Linked DNA regions of Azospirillum sp. TSH100. The protein of the gene in region 2 interacts with the protein of the main gene of each other region in a pairwise test. Links are inferred from orthologs where the notes say so. Each region holds a gene or a part of one and is shown on either strand. Other genes may lie near its edges. The genes, in order: E6C72_RS00250 and E6C72_RS19940.

What was found.
Region 1: the proteins of E6C72_RS19940 (region 2) and E6C72_RS00250 interact in binary tests that used the Escherichia coli proteins (3 or more experiments, as listed by UniProt). The link is inferred for Azospirillum sp. TSH100 from one-to-one orthologs.

Annotation. Positions count from the first base shown.
Region 1 is NZ_CP039634.1:44,127-55,341, reverse strand. Bases 4,540-7,315 are described here. They hold E6C72_RS00250 (ferredoxin family 2Fe-2S iron-sulfur cluster binding protein), read right to left. Parts: upstream 6,205-7,315; coding sequence 5,875-6,204; downstream 4,540-5,874. Other genes in these bases: E6C72_RS00240 (cysteine desulfurase family protein), read right to left, coding at 7,145-7,315; E6C72_RS00245 (molecular chaperone DnaJ), read right to left, coding at 6,275-6,958; mnmA (tRNA 2-thiouridine(34) synthase MnmA), read right to left, coding at 4,589-5,764. In the rest of the region: E6C72_RS00275 (hydantoinase B/oxoprolinase family protein), read left to right, coding at 1-1,065; E6C72_RS00270 (sigma-54-dependent Fis family transcriptional regulator), read right to left, coding at 1,108-3,051; E6C72_RS00265 (diguanylate cyclase), read left to right, coding at 3,309-4,223; more of E6C72_RS00240, read right to left, coding at 7,316-8,296; E6C72_RS00235 (Rrf2 family transcriptional regulator), read right to left, coding at 8,355-8,840; cysE (serine O-acetyltransferase), read right to left, coding at 8,837-9,619; E6C72_RS00225 (alpha/beta hydrolase), read left to right, coding at 9,966-10,628; E6C72_RS00220 (DUF2155 domain-containing protein), read right to left, coding at 10,687-11,091. UniProt on the Escherichia coli protein: Ferredoxin are iron-sulfur proteins that transfer electrons in a wide variety of metabolic reactions. Although the function of this ferredoxin is unknown it is probable that it has a role as a cellular electron transfer protein.
Region 2 is NZ_CP039636.1:516,102-527,389, reverse strand. The notes cover bases 5,465-8,313. They hold E6C72_RS19940 (iron-sulfur cluster assembly accessory protein), read left to right. Parts: upstream 5,465-6,641; coding sequence 6,642-6,986; downstream 6,987-8,313. Other genes in these bases: E6C72_RS19930 (antibiotic biosynthesis monooxygenase), read right to left, coding at 7,957-8,283; E6C72_RS19935 (pirin family protein), read right to left, coding at 7,033-7,923; E6C72_RS19945 (iron-sulfur cluster assembly protein), read left to right, coding at 6,164-6,619; sufU (Fe-S cluster assembly sulfur transfer protein SufU), read left to right, coding at 5,680-6,147; E6C72_RS19955 (cysteine desulfurase), read left to right, coding at 5,465-5,683. Also shown: E6C72_RS19975 (SUF system Fe-S cluster assembly regulator), read left to right, coding at 189-659; Fe-S cluster assembly protein SufB, read left to right, coding at 705-2,189; Fe-S cluster assembly protein SufD, read left to right, coding at 3,036-4,418; more of E6C72_RS19955, read left to right, coding at 4,421-5,464; E6C72_RS19925 (MASE3 domain-containing protein), read left to right, coding at 8,757-11,288. UniProt on the Escherichia coli protein: Is able to transfer iron-sulfur clusters to apo-ferredoxin. Multiple cycles of [2Fe2S] cluster formation and transfer are observed, suggesting that IscA acts catalytically.

The DNA.
Region 1 (11,215 bases), on a different replicon or contig from region 2:
AACGGCCAGTTCCGCGAGGAGGCCATGCTGGAGCTTCTGCGCTCCGGCCCATATCCCGCGCGCAACCCGGCGCAGAACATCGGCGACCTCAAGGCGCAGGTCGCCGCCAACGAGCAGGGCACCCGCGAGTTGCACCGTGTCGTCCGCCTGCACGGCCTGCCCACCGTCACCGCCTATATGCGTCATGTCCAGGACAATGCCGAGGAGCAGGTCCGCCGCGCCATCGGCGTTCTGAGCGACGGAGATTTCGCGGTGACGCTGGACAATGGCGCGGTCATCAAGCTGCGGGTGTCGATCGATCATACCGCGCGCTCGGCGATCGTCGATTTCTCGGGGACCAGTTCGCAGCTGACCAACAACTTCAACGCCCCCTCGGCGGTCTGCCGGGCGGCGGTGCTCTATGTCTTCCGCTGTCTGGTGGATGACGAGATCCCGATGAACGAGGGGTGCCTGCGCCCGATCGAGATCGTTATACCGCCGGGCTCCATGCTGTCGCCCAACCCGCCCGCCGCGGTGGTGGCCGGCAATGTGGAGACCAGCCAGTGCATCGTCGATGCGCTGTTCGGCGCGCTGGGGGTGATGGCCTCGGCCCAGGGGACGATGAACAACACCACCTTCGGCAACGAGTGGCACCAGTATTACGAGACGGTCTGCGGCGGCTCGGGCGCCGGCAACGGCTTCAACGGCACCGACGCGGTGCAGACCCATATGACCAACTCGCGCCTGACCGACCCGGAGGTGCTGGAATGGCGCTTCCCGGTGTTGGTGGAGAGCTTCCGCATCCGCCGCGGCTCCGGCGGGGCAGGGCGCTGGCGTGGTGGCGACGGGGTCATCCGCCGCCTGCGCTTCCTGGAGCCGATGACCGCCGCCATCCTCGCCAACCACCGCAAGGTCGCTCCCTTCGGCCTGAAGGGCGGCGCCGATGGTGCCGTCGGCCGGAGCTGGGTCCAGCGCACCGACGGCAGCGTGCAGGAACTGGCCTCTCAGGACAGCACCGCTATGCGTCCGGGCGACGCCCTGGTGGTCGAGACGCCCGGCGGCGGCGGGTTCGGGGCGGTGGGGTAAGGGGAGGTTTTTTTTGGGGGGCGTTTGCCCCCACCCCGACCCTCACTCCGCCCGATGCGGCGCCACGATGCCGAAGCGGTGCATCTGCCGATGGACGGTCGAGCGGTCGACTCCCATCGCGCGCGCCGTCGCCGACACGTTCCAATGGTGCCGCCGCAGCGTCTCGCGCAGCCGGGCTGCCGGGTCCTCGTCCGCCACCGTCTGCACTGCCTCTTGCGGCCAAGCCTGGAACAGGCCGCTGTGCTGCACCGGCTCCGGCAGGTCGGCGAGGTCGATCAGCCCGCCGTCGCTGACCGCGCAGGCATAATCCAGCGCGTTCACGAGCTCCCGTACATTGCCCGGCCAGCCGTGCCCACGCAGCGCCGCCAGCGCCGCCGGGGTCAGTCGGTAGCCGACGCCGTCACGCTCTGCCCGTTCGGCCAGCAGCCGTTCGATCAGCCAGTCCAGGTCGCCGCGCTGGCGCAGGGGCGGCACGGTGAACACCGCGCCGTTGAGACGAAAGTACAAGTCGTCGCGGAACCTGCCGGCCTTGACCAAATCGACAAGATCGCGGTGGGTGGCGCCGATGACCCGGACGTCCACCGACACTGCCCTGGTCCGGCCGATCGGCGTCACCTCCCGCTCGGCCAGCACGCGCAGCAGGCGGGTCTGCGACGACAGCGGCATGTCGCCGATTTCGTCGAGGAACAGGGTGCCGCCGTCGGCTTCCAGGATCAGCCCCTTCTTGCCCCGCGCCGTCGCCCCGGTGAAGGAGCCGGGCTCGTAGCCGAACAGCTCGCTTTCGATCAGGTTCTCCGGCAGGGCGGCGCAGTTGACGGCGACGAAGGGCTTGTTGCGGCGGACGCTGGCCCGGTGCAGGGCCTTGGCCAGATGTTCCTTGCCGGTGCCGGTCTCGCCATGGATCAGCAGGCTCATGCGGGTGTTCACCAGCTTTGCCGCCCGCGTCAGCACCGCCTTAAGCGCCGGATCGCCGCCGGAGACCACCCGCAACGGTTCCGGCAGCGGGTCGCCGGCGTGATCCGGCGCATGGCTGCGCGGCAGCGACACGGCGGGCGGCGGCATCGCCTGGGCGAACAGCGGCAGGCCGGTGCGGCGCAGGCGCAGCGTGCGCTGTTCGGTCGGCAGTGAGCGGACGAAATGGACCAGATCATCCACCTCGCAATCGAACAACTCGGCGAAGGACCGGCCGAGTGGCGATACCCCGTCCTCCGCCAGCAGATCATGGGCCCGGTGGTTGAAACCGACCACCCGGCCGCTGCCGTCCAGCGCCAGCACGAAGTCGGGATCGACCTCCGCGAACTCCTGCGATGCGGACAGCTTCACCACCCAGTCGCGACGGAAATTGTTGTAGAGGTTGGCAGTTTCGATCTTGTGGACATAGGCGCGCACCATCTGCAGCGCCAGATACTGGCTGATCTTCGGTTCCGGCGAATGGAGGGCGGAGATGTCCAGCACGGCCGCCAGCTCGCCACCACTGTCGAAGACCGGTGCGGCGGTGCAGGTCAGCGGAATGTGGGTGGAGTCGAAATGGTCGGTCTGGTGGACGGTCAGCGCTTGGGCGGTGGCGATGCAGGTGCCGACCGCGCAGGTGCCGGCATGCCCCTCGTTCCAGTCCGCCCCCAGATACAGGCCGGCGCGGCGCAGATGGTTGTCGAAGGTCGGGTCGCCGATGAAGTCCACCGTGACGCCATTGCTGTCGGTCAGCAACAGGACATAGCCCATGCCGGCGACCTGCCGGTAAAGCGCCTCCAGCCCGAAGCGGGCCATGCGCAGGAACTCGTCCATCGCGTCGCGATGCTCGCGCAGCCGCTCCTGCGGCAGGATGTGGGCTTCGCGCCCGACGGTGGGATCCAGCTTGTGGTCGGCGACGCAGCGGCGCCAGGAGTTTTCGATGATCGGATCGCGGGTGGACCGTACTCCGGCGGAGACCCGGCCAGTGGAGACCCGGACGAGTTCATCGATGTGGGCCGCGCGCGCGCTGTCCATGGTCGTGCCTCCCGTATGGATCGTCCGCTTGTTCCGCGAACATATTGAATGGGACAGTACCAACCGGCCGACCCTGTAAGCAACATGTGCAAAAGCATGACATCGGCCACGCGGCGCATGGATCGGTCCGACATCGAGCATATTTGCGTATGACACATCGGAATTTCGTTATCGGCCGGCGACATGATGTTAAGGAGATTTGCACACGTCCGGCTTCATGCTCCATAAACGGGCAGGGATCGCCGGGAGCTTTCGATTTGCGGATTCTGATCGTCGACGATTCACCACGTCACCTGACCATGATGGTGTATGAGCTGAACAAGCTCGGTTACGCCACCTGTGTGGTTCACAGCGGGGCCGCCGCCATCGAAGCTGTCGCAGGTGAGCGGTTCGACGTGGTGATGGCCGACATCCGTCTGGCCGACATGACGGGGCTGGAACTGTGCTGGCACCTGCGCACCGCCCAGGGGCTCCGCCATCTCTATCTGATCCTGATGATCCCCGGCAGCATGACCGACCAGTTCCACGAGTTGGTCGAGGCGGGCGCCGATGAGTTTCTACGCAAGCCGCTGGACTGGAAATGGACGGCGGCGCGGTTGCTGGCGGCCTCGCGCGTTGTGGCGATGCAGCGCGACCTGGAGCGGCTGGCGACCACCGACGCCCTGACCGGCGCCATGAACCGCCGCCGTTTCCTGGAAAGGGGGGCTGAAGAGTTCACCCGCTCGCGACGATACCAGCGTCCGCTGTCGGTGGTGATGCTGGACATCGACCATTTCAAGCGGGTCAACGACAGCCACGGCCATGCCACCGGTGACGAGGCGATCCGCACGACGGTGCGCGCCTGCAAGGAGACGCTGCGATCCTGCGACCTGATCGGCCGGCTGGGCGGCGAGGAGTTCGCCGTGGTGATGCCGGAGACCCCGCCAGTGAACGCCTTTGCCGCCGCCCAGCGCCTGCGTCAGGCGATCGCCGCGAAGCCGGTGAAGCGTGAGGACGGAGGTGAATTGCACCTGACGGTCAGCCTGGGCCTGAGTTGGCTGACCGGCACCGACAGCGGCATCGAACCGATGCTGGCCCGCGCCGATGCCGCGCTCTACCGCGCCAAGAACGCCGGCCGCAACCGGGTGGAGGTCGAACCGCAGATCGCGCTGCCCAAGTCGATGCAGGGGTAGGGCACCACCGGCTTTTGCAGCCGCTGAAGCACATGTTGAACCATGGTCGGCGCCGGGTCGATCTGACACCATGAAAAGAAAACCCCCTGACTTCCTTTCGGAAATCAGGGGGGTTTCCATGATGGTAGCAGCGGAGGGATTTGAACCCCCGACCAAGGGATTATGATTCCCCTGCTCTACCACTGAGCTACGCTGCCATCGTGTTCGCCGTTATTGGCGTTTCCGCCGCCGTGGCTACCATCGTGTCCCGTCGTTGCCGCCGGGAGCCGCTATATAGGATAGGGCGACTTGGGCTGTCAACGCGGAATTTTCGGGGGGTGCGATTTTTTTCGGCCGACCAGCGGAAACTCGCATAACCCCCTGATTCAGGCCGTCGTTTCACCTGCCTCCATGGCCCTGGCGGCACCCTCGGCCACGCCGCCGGCGGTGCTGGAAATCCAACCGCCGCCCAGCACACGGTCGCCTTGATAGACGACGCAGGCCTGGCCGGGCGCGATGCCGTGCTGGGCCTCCAGAAGCTCCACCTGGGCGGTGCCGTCCGGACCGGCGCGCCACAGGGCAGGGGCCGCCGGCTGGGCGGAGCGGAGCTTCACAGAAACCTCGATGCCGGCTCCCTCGGCCAGATCGGGACCCAACCAGTTCACGTCGCGCACCATCACCAGCGAACGGGCAAGATCGCGGCGCGGGCCGACCACGACGCGGCGGCGGGCGGGTTCCAGGCGGACGACGTAGAGCGCCTCCTCCTCCTGGCCGCGAATGCCGCCGATGCCCAGCCCCTTGCGCTGGCCCACCGTGTAATGGACGACGCCCTTGTGGCGGCCCAGGACGCGGCCGTCGACATGGACGATGTCGCCGGGCTCGACGGAGCCGGGGCGCAGCTTCGCCACCACCTCTGCGTAATTGCCGTTGGGGACGAAGCAGATGTCCTGGCTGTCGGGTTTTGCGGCCACCTCCAGCCCGTGGCGCTCGGCCAGGGCGCGGGTCTCCGGCTTGGTCAGGCCGCCGAGCGGGAAGCGCAGGAACTCCAGCTGCTCGCGCGTGGTGGCGAACAGGAAATAGCTCTGGTCCTTGGCGGGATCGACGGCGCGATGCAGTTCCGCCCCCTGCGGACCGGCGATGCGGCGGACGTAATGGCCGGTGGCGAGCGCGTCGGCGCCAAGGTCGCGAGCGGTGTTCAGCAGGTCGCGGAACTTGACGCGCTGGTTGCAGCGCACGCAGGGGATCGGCGTCTCGCCGCGCAGGTAGCTGTCGGCGAAATCATCCATCACGTCCTGGCTGAAGCGGCCTTCGTAATCGAGGACGTAATGCGGGATGCCGATGCGGTCGGCGACCTGACGGGCGTCGTAGATGTCCTGGCCGGCACAGCAGGCGCCCGGCTTCTGCAGGGCGAGGCCGTGGTCGTAAAGCTGCAGCGTGATGCCGACGACGTCATACCCCTCCTCCCGCAGCACCGCTGCGGTGACGGAGGAATCCACCCCGCCGGACATCGCGACGACGACGCGGGTGTCCTGGGGGCGCTTTGAAAGACCGAGGGAGTTCATGGCGCCCTATATAAGGCGGGCAGGCGCCCGGAAAAGACAGGAAATGGGCCGCCGGGCATCACGTCGGCGCGACGTCGTCCCGGCGGCCGGAACAGGGGTCCCCCGGACCGTCACTTCATCGCGTTGTTGCTGCCGCCCGGCAGGCGGACGACCAGACCGTCCAGCTCTTCGGTCATGATGATCTGGCAGCCCAGGCGCGAGGTCTTGGTCAGGCCGAAAGCGAGGTCCAGCATGTCCTCCTCGTCCTCCTGCGCGTCCGGCAGGACGTCGAACCACTCCGGCTCGATCACGACATGGCAGGTGGAGCAGGCCAGCGAGCCCTCGCAGGCGCCTTCCAGATCCAGGCTGTTCTTGTGCGCGATCTCCAGCACGGACAGGCCGAGCGGGGCGTCCACCTCGCGGCGGGTGCCGTCGGTCTCGATGAAGGTCATCTTGGGCATGGGGTCCTCATTCCTTTAAGGTTGCCTAGCTTGGTTGTAGGGATGTGTTTGCAAGGGAAAGAAGAAGGGTTCAGGGCCGTGGCGTCGTCCGGGCGGCGCGGCGGCCGCGGACCTCGGCGGCCAGCGCCTCCAGCCGTTCCAGCCGGGCAAGGATGCGGGCGGCACCGTCGGCGGCCGACGGGCTGTCGGGGCTGGCGGCGGTTTGCGCCTTGCGGAAGGCCGGGGTGAGATACTTGATGCAAGCCTCGACCCGCTGGCTGAGGTCCAGCCCGATGCGGTCCAGTTCCAGCACGTCGTCGGCGCGTGCCAGCCGCGTTGCGAGATCGTCGATCTCCTCGTCGCCGTCCTCGTCGCCGACCGCCGGCGTGCCGCCCAGCAGGGCCAGCAGCGCATGGGCACGGCGGATCGGATCGCGCAGCACCTCGAAGGCGTCGCGCAGGGCCTCGACCTGGGCCTTGGCGTTGGCCTGCTGGCGCGGACCGCGGGCGGCGAAGCGCTCCGGGTCCATGGCGCGGGTGAAGCCGGCATGCTGCTTCGACAACTGCTCCAGATCGATGTCGAAGCGGCGTTCCAGCCCCAGCCGGGTGAAGGGGTCGAGCGGCCGCGGCGGCTGTGCCGCGCCACAGGCGTGGCAGAACAGGGCGCGCGGCGCCACCGAGCGGCCGCAGGTGCCGCAGGGCTCCAGATCGCCGGCGATGGCGCCGGAAATGCCGCCGCCGCTGTTGCCGGGCGGCCCGGATTTGGAACGGGTCATGCGCGCAGTCCGTCAAAACGCCGAAAATCTCGGCCGATGGGATGGTTTACCCGATATGTGGCCACCACTGCCATCCGCGGGGTCATACCGATAAGCCGCAGCGTGCGCAATGCGCGAATGCAGGCTTTCCGGGCAGGGGACAGTTGGTCGCGCGGGCATGGCGGGCGGGCATGGCGGGCGGGATCGTCAGCCATCCGCGGGTGTGCTTCGCCGAGCCATCGCTGTCCAGGCGGTCAGGAAGCGGTCCACTGCCTCGTCGTCACTGATCCAGCCCAGGCTGACCCGGATGGCGCTGGCGGCCGACCGGTCGTCCTCGCCCATCGCCGCCAGAACATGGGACGGCTTCACCTTGCCGCTGGAGCAGGCCGACCCGGCGCTGACCGCCACGCCGGCAAGATCCAGCGTCATCACCTGGGTCTCGCCGGGCAGGCCGGGCAGCATCAGGCAGCTGGTGTTGGCGACCCGTGCGGCACCAGCCCCCATAACGCGGGCGCGCGGGATGGCGGCCAGCGCCTCGCGTTCCAGCCGGTCGCGCAAGGCGGCGAGATCGGCGGCGTCAGCCAGCCCATCGCAGGCCAGCCGCGCAGCGGTGCCGAAACCGACGATGCCCAGCAGATTCTCCGTGCCGGCACGCTTGCGCCGTTCCTGTCCGCCGCCGCGGATCAGCGTCTCGGGCTCCAGCCCTTCGGCCAGGATCAGGGCGCCGACGCCGGTCGGGCCGCCCAGCTTGTGGGCCGACAGCGTCATCAGGTCGACGCCGAGATCGGACAACGACAGCGGCAGCCGTCCGGCCGCCTGCACCGCGTCGCAATGGAGCAGGGCGGCATGGGCACGGGCGATGCGGGCGGCGTCGGCAACCGGCTGGATCACCCCGGTCTCGTTGTTCACCAGCATCAGCGAGACCAATGGAGGCGCGTCCGAACCGGCAAGCCGGCGCTCCAGATCGTCCAGGTCGGCAACGCCGTCGCGGCTGACGCCGAAGCGGTCCGCGTCAGGCCGGGCGGCCAGCACCGACTCATGCTCGATGGCGGAGGTCAGCAGGCGGCGGCCGGGAAAGCCGCGGAGCGCGAAGTTGTTGGCCTCCGTCCCGCTGCCGGTGAACAGCACCTGGGCCGGCTTCACCCCCACCAGCGACGCCACGGCGGCGCGCGCCTCCTCGACCGCCCGGCGGGCGCTGCGGCCGAAGGCGTGGACGGAGGAGGGGTTGCCGACCAGGTCCATCGCCTGACCCATCGCCGCCTTGACCTCCGGTTTCAACGGAGCTGTGGCGTTGTGGTCCAGATAGACGCCGGTCCGCCGGAACGAAGGGACGAATGGGGCAATGGGCGGTGTGGTCACTTTTCAGGCACGCTCAACATGGAAGGCCGATCTCGCGCCGCGGCATCTCTCGGTCGCCTCACTCGGCGGCGGCGACGGCGGTGTTGTCGGCGGTCGGGGCCGGGCGCAGCAGGTTCAGTCCGCTGGTGCCGATGATCCGCCGTTCCACCACGTCGGCCACGGTGACCGAGCTGAGATACATATGGATCTGGTTGCCCAGCTCTTCCCACAGGTCGTGGGTCAGGCAGCGCGAGCGGTTGGTGCGGCAGCCCTGCGGCGTGCCGTTGGCGCAGCGGGTCGTGCGGATCGGCTCGTCCACCGCCAGGATGATGTCGGACACGCGGGTGGCGTCGGCCGGATGGGCCAGCAGATAGCCGCCACCGGGGCCGCGCACGCTCTTGACCAGCCCGCCCTTGCGCAGCTTGGCGAACAGCTGTTCCAGATAGGACAGGGAAATCTCCTGCCGCTCCGCGATGTCGGCCAGCGCGACGGGGCTGCCCTGGCTGGTGGCGGCCAGATCGACCATCGCCATCACGGCATAGCGTCCCTTGGTGCTGAGTCTCATCGCGATTCTCCTTGCGCTTCGTGCATCCCGACGTGGGAGGCCACCGTCTCTAGCGGTGCGGGTGTTGAACGGGGGAGGCTGGCGGCGGGGCGGTCCGCCTCCAACTCATCGACACGGGTTTGCAGCGCGGTCACCTGATCGAGCAGGCCGGTCAGCGCGCGGGCCACCGGGTCGGGAATGTCACCGCAGGGGGTGCCGTAGGGCATGAATTTGCGGGTTTCGGCGCGGTCGCGCGCCACCACCGGCTTTGCCGGGATGCCGACCACCGCGGTGTCGGCCGGCACGTCTGCCACCACAACCGCATTGGCGCCGATGCGGGCGCCGCGGCCGATGGTGATGGCACCCAGGATCTTGGCGCCGGCTCCGACGATGACGCCATCGCCCAGTGTCGGGTGGCGTTTGCCGGGATTGAGCGAGGTGCCGCCCAGCGTCACCCCGTGATAGAGCATCACGTCGTCGCCGATCTCGGCCGTCTCGCCGATCACGACACCCATGCCGTGGTCGATGAAGAAGCGGCGGCCGATCGTGGCGCCGGGATGGATTTCAATGCCCGTCAGCGAGCGGGCGATCTGCGAGATCAGACGGGCGGTGGTGTGCCAGCCGGCGTCACGGGCGCGCCGGGCGATGCGGTGAAGTACGATCGCGTGCAGGCCCGGGTAGCACAGCGCCACCTCCAGCCGGGATCGCGCGGCGGGGTCGCGCGCCATGATCCCATCGATCTCTTCGCGAAGATGCTTGAACACGCCATCACCCGCCGTGGTATAGTCCGCCGCTCTCATCGGCCGCCCGAGCCCGGTTTCGGCCTGTCGGACCCTTGCGGTTCAGGACCTTCCGGTTCGGACCCTCGACGGTTCCGGCCGGCAGGGACCCGGACTTATCGATCGGTCCGGCTAACGCTGGGGCCGATCGGGCGGGTCAGGCGGGTTGTCCCGGAGGACGTTACGACGCATATATGATGACCAAGCAAAACGGTCAAGAATTGTGTGCGGAAAACCCCACTCCAAGACGGGAAAATCCGTGACGGGCCGGACGGCCTGTGCGCCGGGGCGGTTTGCCGGATGAAAATCCGGCCGGTCGTCGCGGTGGTTCCAACAACCCTTTGTCCGCGTCAGGAACGTCGTTCCCATGCCTGAAGTGCTCTTCAACGGTCCCGCCGGTCGCCTGGAAGGCCGTTACACCCACGGCAAGCAGCCGAATGCCCCGGTCGCGCTGCTGTTGCACCCGCACCCGCAGCACAATGGGACGATGAACAACAAGGTGGTCTTCACCCTGTTCCAGTCCTTCACCAAGCGCGGCTATTCGGCGCTCCGCTTCAATTTCCGCGGCGTTGGGCGCAGCCAGGGCACGTATGACAAGGGGGAGGGCGAACTGGCCGACGCGGCGGCCGCGCTCGACTGGCTGCAGACCTACAACCCCAACGCTCCGCTGTGCTGGATCGGCGGCGTCTCGTTCGGCGCCTGGATCGGCATGCAGCTTCTGATGCGGCGTCCCGAGATCGACGGCTTCGTCTCGGTCTCGCCGCCGGCCAACCTGTTCGACTTCTCGTTCCTGGCGCCGTGCCCGTCCTCGGGCCTTATTATCCATGGCGACAAGGACGAGGTGGTGCCCCAAGCCGCGGTCACTAAGCTGGTGACCAAGCTGTCGCACCAGAAGGACATCCGCATCGATCACCGCGTCGTCCCGGGCGCCAGCCATTTCTTCGTCAACCGCACCGACGATCTGGCGACGCAGGTTGACGATTATCTGGACAAGGCGCTGGGCAACCCCATCGCGGCGGTGGCCGAGTAAGCAGGATTAAGTCAGGGAGAGCGGGGGAGGGGGCAATCGGCCCGGACCTCCCCATCCCTCATTGCTCGCAGCCCAGAACCCACACGTCGTAGATCGGGTTCTCCATCGCCGACAGGGCGGGGCTGGAGGCGAACATCCAGCCGCTGAAAACCTGTTCCGCCTGCTCGCCGGGCTTGATCTCGGTCACTTCCAGGAAGGCGGCCGATTCCGGCGTCTCGATCGGCGGATTCTCGCGGCAGGCGCGCAGCGTGATGCGCAGGCTGCTCATCGCCTTGGTCTCTCCGACCTTCATGGTGAAGGTGGAGGTGCGGGCGGTCACCTTGTCCAGCCACTGCAGCTTGGCCGCCGGCCGTTCGATCATCTGGCTCGGCACCGGGGCGGCCTGGACGGCGACGGATGCCAACAGGGCCGCGGCACCCAGCAGGCCAGCCGCCGGCCGGAGAATGGTCGAAAGTCTCGTCACGTCGGATCGCTTCCGTAATTGCGGACGGCGCCCGGCGGCAGAGCCCAGCCGGTCGGCGGGGCCCTTGCCGGGGCGCTCCGCCTTCTATCCCGGAAGCGGGGTCAGCGTCCAGTGGCGGGGGACG
Region 2 (11,288 bases):
AGTGGCGCGACGGCAGGCACCGCGCTATAACCAACTTGCGTTGATGGGTATTGTCGGCGCATCAGCCATGCAAGACTGCGAAAGCCGCGGAAACCCTGCACTTTAATCGACAAACGCCCCTTGCCCCCCGGAGCAATCAGGACTAAATTGGTCCTGTATTCGAAACCGGGGTGAAACGGGGTGCGGGCATGATCCGGCTGAGCAAGCTGACCGACTATGCCATCGTCGTGTTGAGCGAGATGGCGCGCCAGGTCGGCACGGTCCATACCGTCGCCCATCTCGCCGACCGCACCGGCGTTCCGGCTCCCACCGTCGCCAAGCTGATGAAGGCGATGACCCCGGCGGGGCTCACCACCTCGCAACGGGGGGCCGCCGGCGGTTATGCGCTGAGCCGCCCCGCCGACGCAATCTCCATCGCGGAAATCATCACGGCGCTCGACGGTCCCATCGCGCTGACCGCCTGCGTCGACGGCGCCGACAGCCAATGCGGGGTGGAGCAACTTTGCCCCATGCGCGGCGGTTGGGAAAAGGTGAACCGCGCCATCCGCAACGCGCTGGAGGAGGTGACGCTGGCCGACATGATGGCCCCCATCACCTTCCCGGCCCCGGCAGCCGCAACGAACTCCACTGCCGCCCAGCCGGCCCGCCCTGCGCACTGAACGGCGCGCATCGAACAGCATTCTTGAGAAGGACGAGGCAAAGCCATGGCCGCCCAACCGGAAACCGTCGAGCAGGTCCGCGCCGTCACGGAGCAGAAGTACAAGTACGGCTTCACGACCGACATCGAGGCCGACGTCGCGCCGAAGGGCCTGAACGAGGACATCGTCCGCTTCATCTCCGCCAAGAAGGAGGAGCCGGAGTGGCTGCTGGAGTGGCGCCTGAAGGCGTTCCGCGTCTGGCAGACGATGGAGGAACCGGAATGGGCCGCCGTCAGCTTCCCGCCGATCGACTATCAGGACGCGCATTACTATGCCGCGCCGAAAAAGAAGGCCGGGCCGAAGTCGCTGGACGAGGTCGATCCCGAACTGCTGAAGACCTACGAGAAGCTGGGCATCCCCCTGCGTGAGCAGGAGATCCTGGCCGGCGTCGAAGGGTCGGAAGGCAAGAGCCCGGCCATCGCCGTCGACGCCGTGTTCGACAGCGTGTCGGTCGCCACCACCTTCAAGGCGAAGCTGGAGGAGATGGGCATCATCTTCTGCGCGATCTCCGAAGCGGTGCAGAAGCACCCGGAGCTGGTGAAGAAGTATCTCGGCTCGGTGGTGCCCTACACCGACAACTATTATGCGACGCTGAACTGCGCGGTCTTCACCGACGGCAGCTTCGTCTACATCCCCAAGGGCGTGCGCTGCCCGATGGAGCTGTCGACCTATTTCCGCATCAACCAGGCCAACACCGGCCAGTTCGAGCGGACGCTGATCATCGCCGACGAGGGCGCCTACGTCAGCTATCTGGAAGGCTGCACGGCGCCCAAGCGCGACGAGAACCAGCTCCACGCGGCGGTGGTCGAGCTGGTGGCGATGGATGACGCGACCATCAAATATTCGACGGTCCAGAACTGGTATCCCGGCAACGAAGAGGGCGTCGGCGGCATCTACAACTTCGTCACCAAACGTGGCGCCTGCCGCGGCAAGAACTCAAAGATCTCGTGGACGCAGGTCGAGACCGGCTCGGCGATCACCTGGAAATATCCGAGCTGCATCCTGCAGGGCGACAATTCGGTGGGCGAATTCTATTCGGTCGCCATCACCAACAACTTCCAGCAGGCCGACACCGGCACCAAGATGATCCACATCGGCAAGAACACCCGCAGCACAATCGTGTCGAAGGGCATCTCGGCCGGCAAGGCGCAGCAGACCTACCGCGGCCTCGTGAAAATCCTGCCGAAGGCGGAGGGTGCGCGCAACCACACCCAGTGCGACAGCCTGCTGATCGGCGACAAGTGCGGCGCCCACACCGTCCCCTACATCGAGAGCCGCAACCGCTCAGCCCGCATCGAGCATGAGGCGACGACGGCCAAGATCAGCGAGGACCAGCTGTTCTATTGCCGCCAGCGCGGCATCTCGGAAGAGGACGCGGTGTCGCTGATCGTCAACGGCTTCTGCAAGGAGGTCCTTAAGGAACTCCCGATGGAATTCGCCGTGGAGGCCCAGAAGCTGGTGGGCATCAGCCTGGAAGGCAGCGTGGGCTAAGGGCATCTCCCTCCCGCCCACCGAAGGACAACCGACAGAACGTGAAGACCGGACGGCGTGCCGGCGGCCTGAAGAAGACAACGAGGCGAAGACGATGATCGAAATCAAGAACCTGCACGCCACCGTGGACGGCAAGGAAATCCTCAAGGGCGTCGACCTGACGATCCGCCCGGGCGAGGTCCATGCCATCATGGGGCCGAACGGCGCCGGCAAGAGCACGATGTCCTACGTCCTCGCCGGCCGCGACGGCTACGAGGTCACGGAAGGGTCGGTCACCTATTACGGCAAGGACCTGCTGGCGATGGAGCCGGAGGAGCGGGCCGCCGAAGGCGTCTTCCTCGCCTTCCAGTATCCGGTGGAAATCCCCGGCGTCGGCAACACCACCTTCCTCAAGACCGCGATCAACGCGATCCGCAAGTATCGCGGCGAGAAGGAACTGGACGCCATGCAGTTCCTCAAGCTGATCCGCGAGAAGACCAAGGCTCTCGGCATGACCGACGAGATGCTGAAGCGTGCGGTCAATGTCGGCTTCTCCGGCGGCGAGAAGAAGCGCAACGAGACCCTCCAGATGGCAGTCCTTGAGCCGAAATTCGCCATCCTCGACGAGACCGACAGCGGGCTGGACATCGACGCGCTGAAGATCGTCGCCGAGGGCGTCAACGCGCTGCGCTCCCCGGAGCGCTCGATGCTGGTCATCACCCATTACCAGCGCCTGCTCGACTACATCGTCCCCGATTATGTCCACGTTCTGGCCGCCGGCCGCATCGTGAAGTCGGGCGGCAAGGAACTGGCGCTGGAGCTGGAGAAGAACGGCTACCGCGACTTCGGCGCGAGCGAGGCGGCGTGATGACGGCACACCATTCCCCGCTCCACCCCATGACCTACTCGACGCGCGGTGCCGATCCGGCGACGGCGCCGGCCTTCCTGGCCCCGCTCGACCAGATGGGCGCCGGCCTGCCCGGCAGCGGCCTGTCCTGGCTGACCGAGTTGCGCGCCGCCGGCCGCGAGCGCTTCGCCGCCGTCGGCCTGCCGACGATCAGGAACGAGAGCTGGCGCTACACCAACCTGCGCGATCTCGCCAAGACCAGCTTCCAGCCGGCCGCCCCGGCGGCGGCCATCATCGACCTACTGCCGACCGTGCGGGCCGAGGGGCAGGACGGTCCGCGTCTGGTCTTCGTCGACGGCCGCTTCCGCGCCGACCTGTCGTCGGTCGAGGGCCTCCCGCCGGGTGTGGACCTGCTGAGCATCGCCGCGGCGCTCAACAGCCATGGCGATCTGCTGGCCGACCATATCGGCCGCCTCGCCGCGGCGGACGACCGTCCCCTGGTCGCGCTGAACAGCGCCTATCTCGCCGACGGCCCGGTCCTGCATGTGCCGGCCGGCGTCCAGGTCGAGCGTCCCATCGAACTGGTCTTCGTCTCGGTCGGATCGGAGGCGCAGGCGACCTCCTGCCACCCGCGCAGCCTGCTGATCGCGGAGGCAGGCTCCAAGGCGGTGGTGATCGAACATCATGTCGGCCGTGGCGCCGGCACGACGCTGGCGAACCCCACATTGGCGAACCACGTCACCGAGGTCTTCGTCGGCGAGGGCGCCACCCTGCATCATTACAAGTCGCAACGCGACGGGGCCGGCGCCATCCACCTGTCGCACATCGCGGCGACGGTGGCGACCGGCGGCTGCTACGACAATTTCATCCTGACGACCGGTGCGAAGCTGTCGCGCAACGAGGTGGTCAGCCGCCTGGATGGCACCGACGCGCGGACGCATGTCAGCGGCGGCTATCTGGTCCGCGGCAGCCAGCATGCCGACACCACCACGCTGATCGTCCACGCCAAGCCCAACGGCACCAGCCGCGAGGTCTACAAGGGCGTCATCGGCGACACGGCGCGCGCGGTGTTCCAGGGCAAGATCACCGTCTGCCCGGACGCCCAGAAGACCGACGGCTATCAGCTGAACCGCGCCCTGCTGCTGTCCGACGGCGCCGAGATCGACAGCAAGCCGGAACTGGAAATCCACGCCGACGACGTGAAGTGCAGCCACGGCTGCACCGCGGGCGAGTTGGACGACGATGCGCTGTTCTACCTGCGCGCCCGCGGCATCGACCGCGACACCGCCCAGGGCCTGCTGATCGGCGCCTTCCTGTCGGAATCCCTTGAGGAAATCGCCGAAGAGTCGATCCGCGACGCCTTCCAGGGGATCGTGGCCGGCTGGCTGGAGGAGCAGAAGTAACCATGTCCGATGCCATCCTGAACCAAGCCTACGACGTGCAGCGGGTGCGGGAGGATTTTCCCATCCTCGCCCGCAGCGTCCACGCCAGGAAGGGAAAGCCCGGCAAGCCGCTGGTCTATCTGGACAGCGGGGCGTCCGCCCAGAAGCCGCGTCAGGTCATCCAGGCCATGACCCGCTTCCTGGAGGAGGATTACTCCAACATCCACCGCGGCGTGCATTTCCTGTCGCAGACCGCGACCGACCAGTTCGAGGCGGTGCGCACCAAGGTCGCGCGCTTCCTGAACGCGCCGAACGACCGCTGCATCGTCTTCACCCGCAGCTCGACCGAGGCGATCAACCTCGTCGCCAGCAGCTATGGGCGGACCTTCCTGAACGAAGGCGACGAGGTCATCCTGTCGATCATGGAGCATCACGCGAACATCGTTCCGTGGCAGTTGCTCCAGGCCGAGAAGAAGATCGTCATCAAGGTCGTGCCCTGTGACGAGGACGGCGTCCTCGACATGGACGCCTACCGCAGCCTGCTGTCCGACCGCACCAGGCTGGTGGCGATCACCCACTGCTCCAACGTGCTGGGCACCGTCACCCCGGCCAAGACCATCGCCAGGCTGGCGCATGAGTGTGGCGTGCCCGTCCTGTTCGACGGCAGCCAGGCGGTGGTGCACGGCACGGTCGACGTGCAGGACATCGACGCCGACTTCTACGTCTTCACCGCGCATAAGCTTTATGGCCCGACCGGCCTCGGCGTGCTCTACGGCAAGTACGACCTGCTGAAGAAGATGCCCCCCTACCAGGGCGGCGGCGACATGATCGAGAGCGTCAGCTTCGAAGGCACCACCTTCAAGGCTCCGCCGTCGCGCTTCGAGGCCGGTACCCCGCCGATCACCGAGGTCATCGGCCTGGGCGCCGCCATCGACTATGTCAAGGCGCTGGGCCGCGACGCCATCGCCGCGCACGAGCATGACCTGCTGCAATACGCCACCCAGCAGCTGTCGCAGGTCGAAGGGCTGCGCATCGTCGGTACCGCCCCCGGCAAGGGGCCGATCATCTCCTTCGCACTGGAGGGGGTGCACCCGCACGACGTCGGCACCATCGTCGACCAGTATGGCGTCGCCGTGCGCGTCGGCCGCCATTGCGCCGAGCCGCTGGCCGAGCGTTTCGGCGTCGGACCGACCGTTCGCGCCTCGTTCGGCCTCTACAACACCCGGGAGGAGGCCGACGCCCTCGTCCAGTCCCTCCAAGCGGTCAAGGAGTTCTTCGGAGCATGATGGACGATCTGCGCGAGCTGTATCAGGAAGTGATCCTGGACCACGGCAAGAATCCCCGCAACTTCCGCCATCCCGACGACGCCAATCGCGAGGCGAAGGGTGAGAACCCGATGTGCGGCGACCGCTTCATGGTCTATCTGACCCTGAAGGACGGGGTGGTGGACGATGTGGCCTTCCAGGGTCGCGGCTGCGCCATCTCCACCGCCAGCGCCTCGATGATGACCGAGCTGGTGCATGGCAAGACGGCGGCGGAGGCGGAAAAGCTGTTCCACGCCTTCCACGAGCTGTGCACCCAGGACGAACCCGACATCCCCGAGGGTGTCGATGACGAGACCATGGAAAAGCTGATGGTGATGTCCGGCGTGCGCCAGTTCCCGGTGCGGGTGAAATGCGCGACGTTGGCTTGGCACGCAATGAATGCGGCCCTCCACGGCGAGGCCGCGGCCTCCAGCGACCAGTATTGAGGCAAGGGGAATCGACATGCCCGATGAAGCCCTGACCCAACGCCCGATGGCTCCCAATCCGGCTGAAGCCGAGGCGCAGCTGAAGGCGGAAGCCGCGACCCAGGCGACCACGGAGGAGTCCAAGGACTTCGCTCCGATGCCGAAGCCGCCCGAAGGCTACGACCCGCGGGAAGAGTTGATGGACCGTGTCGTTGCGGCCATCAAGACCTGCTACGACCCGGAAATCCCGGTCGACATCTGGGAACTTGGTCTGGTCTACCGTGTGGACATGGATGGTCAGCGCAATGTCGAGATTGATATGACGTTGACCAGCCCCATGTGTCCGGTGGCCGGCGAACTGCCGGAGCAGGTGCGTCAGGCCGTGCTGGGCGTCGAGGACGTCAACGAGGTCAAGATCGAGCTGGTGTGGGAGCCCCCGTGGCACCAGGGCATGATGTCCGAGGAAGCCCGCCTGCAACTGGATATGTTCTGAGCCGTATTAGGAGACCGTCACCATGGCCCGTTCCCTCCCCAAGGCGCTCACGATCACCGACGCCGCCGCGGAGCGCGTCAAGGCGCTGATGTCAAAGGCCACCGACGACATGGTCGGCCTGCGCATCGGCGTGAAGGCGCGCGGCTGCTCCGGCCTCAGCTACGACGTTCAGTATGCCAAGGAGAAGATGAAGTTCGACGAGGTGGTGGAGGACAAGGGAGTCACCATCCTGATCGACCCGGCCGCCGTCATGTTCCTGATCGGCAGCGAGATGGACTATGTCGACGACAAGTTCCAGACCGGCTTCGTCTTCAAGAACCCCAACGAGAAGGGCCGCTGCGGCTGCGGCGAGAGCTTCCACGTTTGATCGTTGGTGACGCCCTCTCCCGCCCTGGGAGAGGGAGAATCCCCCCTCAAGACATCGGATTTGCCGGCTTCGGCATCTCCGGCAGCGGGATGAACTCGCCGTTGTCGAGATCCGGCAGTTTCATCCGCCCGGCCCGCCAATCCGCCTTCGCCTGCTCGATCCGCTCCTTCGACGACGATACGAAGTTCCAGTCGATGAAGCGCTGCCCCAGCGGCTCGCCGCCGATCGCCATCACGATGGCCTGCGTCGCCGCAGTCAGATCCGCCGGGTGCCCCGAGGCGAAGACCACCATCCGCCCCGCCTCGAAGCGCTGTCCGTCGACCTCCACCGCGCCCGCCACCACATAGGCGGCGCGCTGCCAGCCCTCCTCCGGCAAGGACACGTGGACACCGGGGGCGAGATCCCAATGAATGTAGAACAGGGGTGAATGGGTCTTCACCCCGGCCTTTGCCCCAAAGGCCTCGCCCGCAACCAGCCGGCCGCGCACGCCTCCCTCCTCGAACAGCGGCAGATCGCCGGTGCCGTAATGGGCGAAGGCCGGGTCGGTCTCCTCATCCGCCTCCGGCAGGGCGACCCAGGCCTGGATGCCGTGCATCGCTCCGCCCTCCATCCGGGCGCGCTCGAAGCGCTCCGAATGGGTGATGCCTCGCCCGGCGGTCATCCAGTTCACCTCACCCGGCCGGATCGGCTGTTCGGACCCCACGCTGTCGCGGTGCATGATCTCGCCCTCGAACAGGTAGGTGACGGTGGAAAGGCCGATGTGCGGGTGCGGGCGCACGTCGACGTCGCGGGGAAGGCCCGGCTGGAAATCGACCGGTCCCATATGGTCGAAGAAGACGAAGGGGCCGACCATCCGGCGCTGAACGAAGGGCAGAACACGCCCGACCTCAAAACCGCCAAGGCTCTTGCGGCGCTGTTCGATCACCAGATCCAGCATGGCTATTCCTCCCGAGGTTCACGTGTTCTGGGTTCAGGCGTTCGGATCGCGCGGCACGGTCTGGATGACCTCGAATCCCTCAAACTCCGGCGGTCCGACATAAAGCGGCTTGCGGGCACCCGCGTTGCCATGGGCATTGCGGAACGCTTCCGACCGCGTCCAGTCCAGGAACGCCGCTTCCGATTCCCACACGGTGTGGGAGGAATAGAGCCGGTATTCCTCCCGGTCCGGTCCCCGCAGCATGTGGAACTCGACGAAGCCCGGCACCTTGTGCAGATGCACCTCGCGGTTCAGCCAGACCTCCTCGAACTCCTGTTCGGCCCCATGGCGGACCTTGAAACGGTTCATCGCGATGAACATGCGGCTTTCCTCATGCTTCCTGGCCGACAGGCCCGTTCCGGTCGAGGATAGAGGTTGGGAGCAGCGGCCGGCAATCAAGCAGATGCAGCCTTGCCGAATGGCCGGACCGCCGCGCGCCCGGAGCGCTGGCGCAGCCGGATTTGCAAATATCATCAGTGGTTTGGAACCTGTTTTCTCGGACACCCCACAGGCGCTCCATGGGTTGGGATAAGATGCGGACCGACTTGCCCCGCCGCGGACAGCCCCACATTCCCGAAACCCGGCTTTCTCCGCTCACTGCCGTCCCGTCAGCTCTTTCCTTCCGCCGAATGGACGGTGGAACACAATCCAAAAAAGGTTCCACAGTGTTTCAAACGTGCAGCCGGTAAGGGTCAGCCGTGTATGGACGGCCAATGACGTTAAGCTCTAATATACGCAAAAGAGGTACAACGACCGCGGGCCGGGCGACCGGTCCAGTGGCCGGGGGGATCGAAATGACTGCAACAGTCCCGATGCGGACAGGAGCGGCGCAAGGCCGCGTGAAGCCGCCCGGCGCCATCGCAACATTGCTGACCCTTGTGGTTCCCTTCCTTCTGCTTCTGGAGGCCTCCCGCTTTTCCGGTGCGATGGAGCTGGCGCACTACCTGCCACTGCACAGCTTCTTCGAGATGTTCTCGATCTCCGTCGCCACGCTGATCTTCGCCATCGGCTGGCATTCCCACACCGACGAGACGCCGCCGGCCCTGCTGGCACTGTCCACCGGCTTCCTCGGGATAGCGCTGCTCGATTTCGGGCATCTGCTGTCCTATGCCGGGATGCCGGATTTCGTAACGCCATCCAGCCCGGAAAAGGCCATCGCCTTCTGGCTCGGCGCCCGGCTGATGGCGGCGCTGGCGCTGCTGATGGCGGCTTTGCTGCCCTGGCGGGCGGGGTCCGCGCCGATGTTGCGCTACCCGCTGATGGGTGCGGTTCTGCTGACGACCGCGGCGATCTTCTGGATGGTGCTGTGGCATCCCGACCTGCTGCCGCGCACTTATGTGGACGGACAAGGACTGACGCCGCTTAAGGTGGCGGCCGAATATGGGCTCGTCCTGCTCTATGCCGGGGCTGCCCTGATCTTTTACCGCCGCCGGCGCGACGCCCGCACGCTGGATGTCCACCGCTTGGTGATCGCCGCCGTCGCCATTGCGATCAGCGAACTGTGCTTCACGCTCTATCTCAGCGTCTACGACCTCGCCAACGTTGCCGGGCATGTCTACAAGGTCATCGGCTACTGGTATCTCTACCGCGCGGTGTTCGTCACCGCAGTCCATCACCCCTATGACGCCCTGCACCACTCCCAGCGCGACCTCTGGCGGGAGAAGGAGCAGGCGCGCGTTACCCTGCTGTCGATCGGCGACGGGCTGATCGCCACCGACACCGGTGGCCGGGTCACCCTGATGAACCCGGTGGCGGAACGGCTGACCGGCTGGATGGGAACCGAGGCCACCGGGCGGCCGATCGCCGACGTGTTCGACATCGAGAATGCCGAAACCGGGGAACGGGTGCCGGTGCCGGTCCAGCAGGTGCTGGAAAACGGCGCAATGGTCGGTCTCGCCAATCACACCGTGCTGGTGGCGCGCGGCGGAACCCGCAGCCACATCGCCGACATGGCCTCCCCCATCCGCGACCGCGACGGCACGCTGCATGGCGTCGTCATGGTCTTCCAGGACGTCACCGAGACCTATGCCAGCCGGGAAGCGCTGAAGGACAGCCTGTCGCTGAACACCGGCATTCTGGAAAGTGCCGCCTGCGGCATCATCGCCACCACGCTCGATGGCGTCGTCCGTGTCTTCAACCGCGAGGCGGAGCGCATCTTCGGCTATCCGGCGGCGGAGATGATCGGCACCGCCGACCTGCCGCGCCTGTATGACCGGGACGAGCTGCGCGCCCATGCCGACGGTCTCGCCATCGAACTCGACCGTCCGGTCGAGGCCGATTTCGCGGCACTGGTCGCCCGCACCCGCTGCAGCGGCCGGCCGGAGACCGGGGAATGGACCGGCTTGCGCAAAAACGGTGCCCGCATCTCGGTCTCGACGGTCACCAGCGTTCTTCGCGACAGCGGCAATGCTGTTCGCGGCTACCTGACCGTGGTGATGGACATCACCGAGAGAAAGCGGGCGGAGCGTCAGATCGAAAGTCTCGCCTATTACGACCCGCTGACCAACCTGCCGAACCGCCGTCTGCTGCTGGAGCATCTCGACGTTCATCTACGGGCGGCCCGGCAGAGCGGACGGTGCGGCGCGCTGATGTTTCTCGATCTTGATGATTTCAAGGGATTGAACGACGCCCGCGGCCACATTGCCGGCGATGCGCTGCTGCGCGAACTCGCGGCGCGGCTCACCGCCACCCTGCGCAAGGGCGATGTTGTCAGCCGGCTGAGCGGCGACGAGTTCGTCATCCTGCTGCCCGACCTCGGCGAAACGGTGGTCGAAGCCGCCGCGATTGCCTGGCGTGTGGCGGAAAAGCTCCGGCTGGTCGTCGCCGAGCCCTTCCGTCTCGACTGCTGCGAACACAGCATCTTCGCCAGCATCGGCCTGACGGTCTTCCCCAAGACGCCGGACGAGTCGGTGGAGGATCTGCTGAAGCAGGCGGATACCGCCATGTACGCTGCCAAGGATGGCGGGCGGAACACCATCCGCGACTATGATCCGGCGATGCTGGTGGATGCCCAGGCCCGTCTGCTGCTGCTGCAGGACCTGCGCAAGGCGATCGATGCGGGGGAATTCACCCTGTTCCTCCAGCCGCAGACCCGCGCCGACGGCACGCTGGTGGCGGCGGAGGCGCTGATCCGCTGGCAGCATCCGCAGCGCGGCTTCGTCGCCCCCGGCGCCTTCATCGCGGTGGCGGAGGAATCGGGCCTGATCCTGCCGCTGGGCGACTGGATTCTGATGGAAGCCTGCCATGTGCTGCGCCGGCTGGCTGATGCCGGCAGCGACTGCCACCTGTCGGTCAACATCAGTCCGCGCCAGTTCCGCCAGCAGACA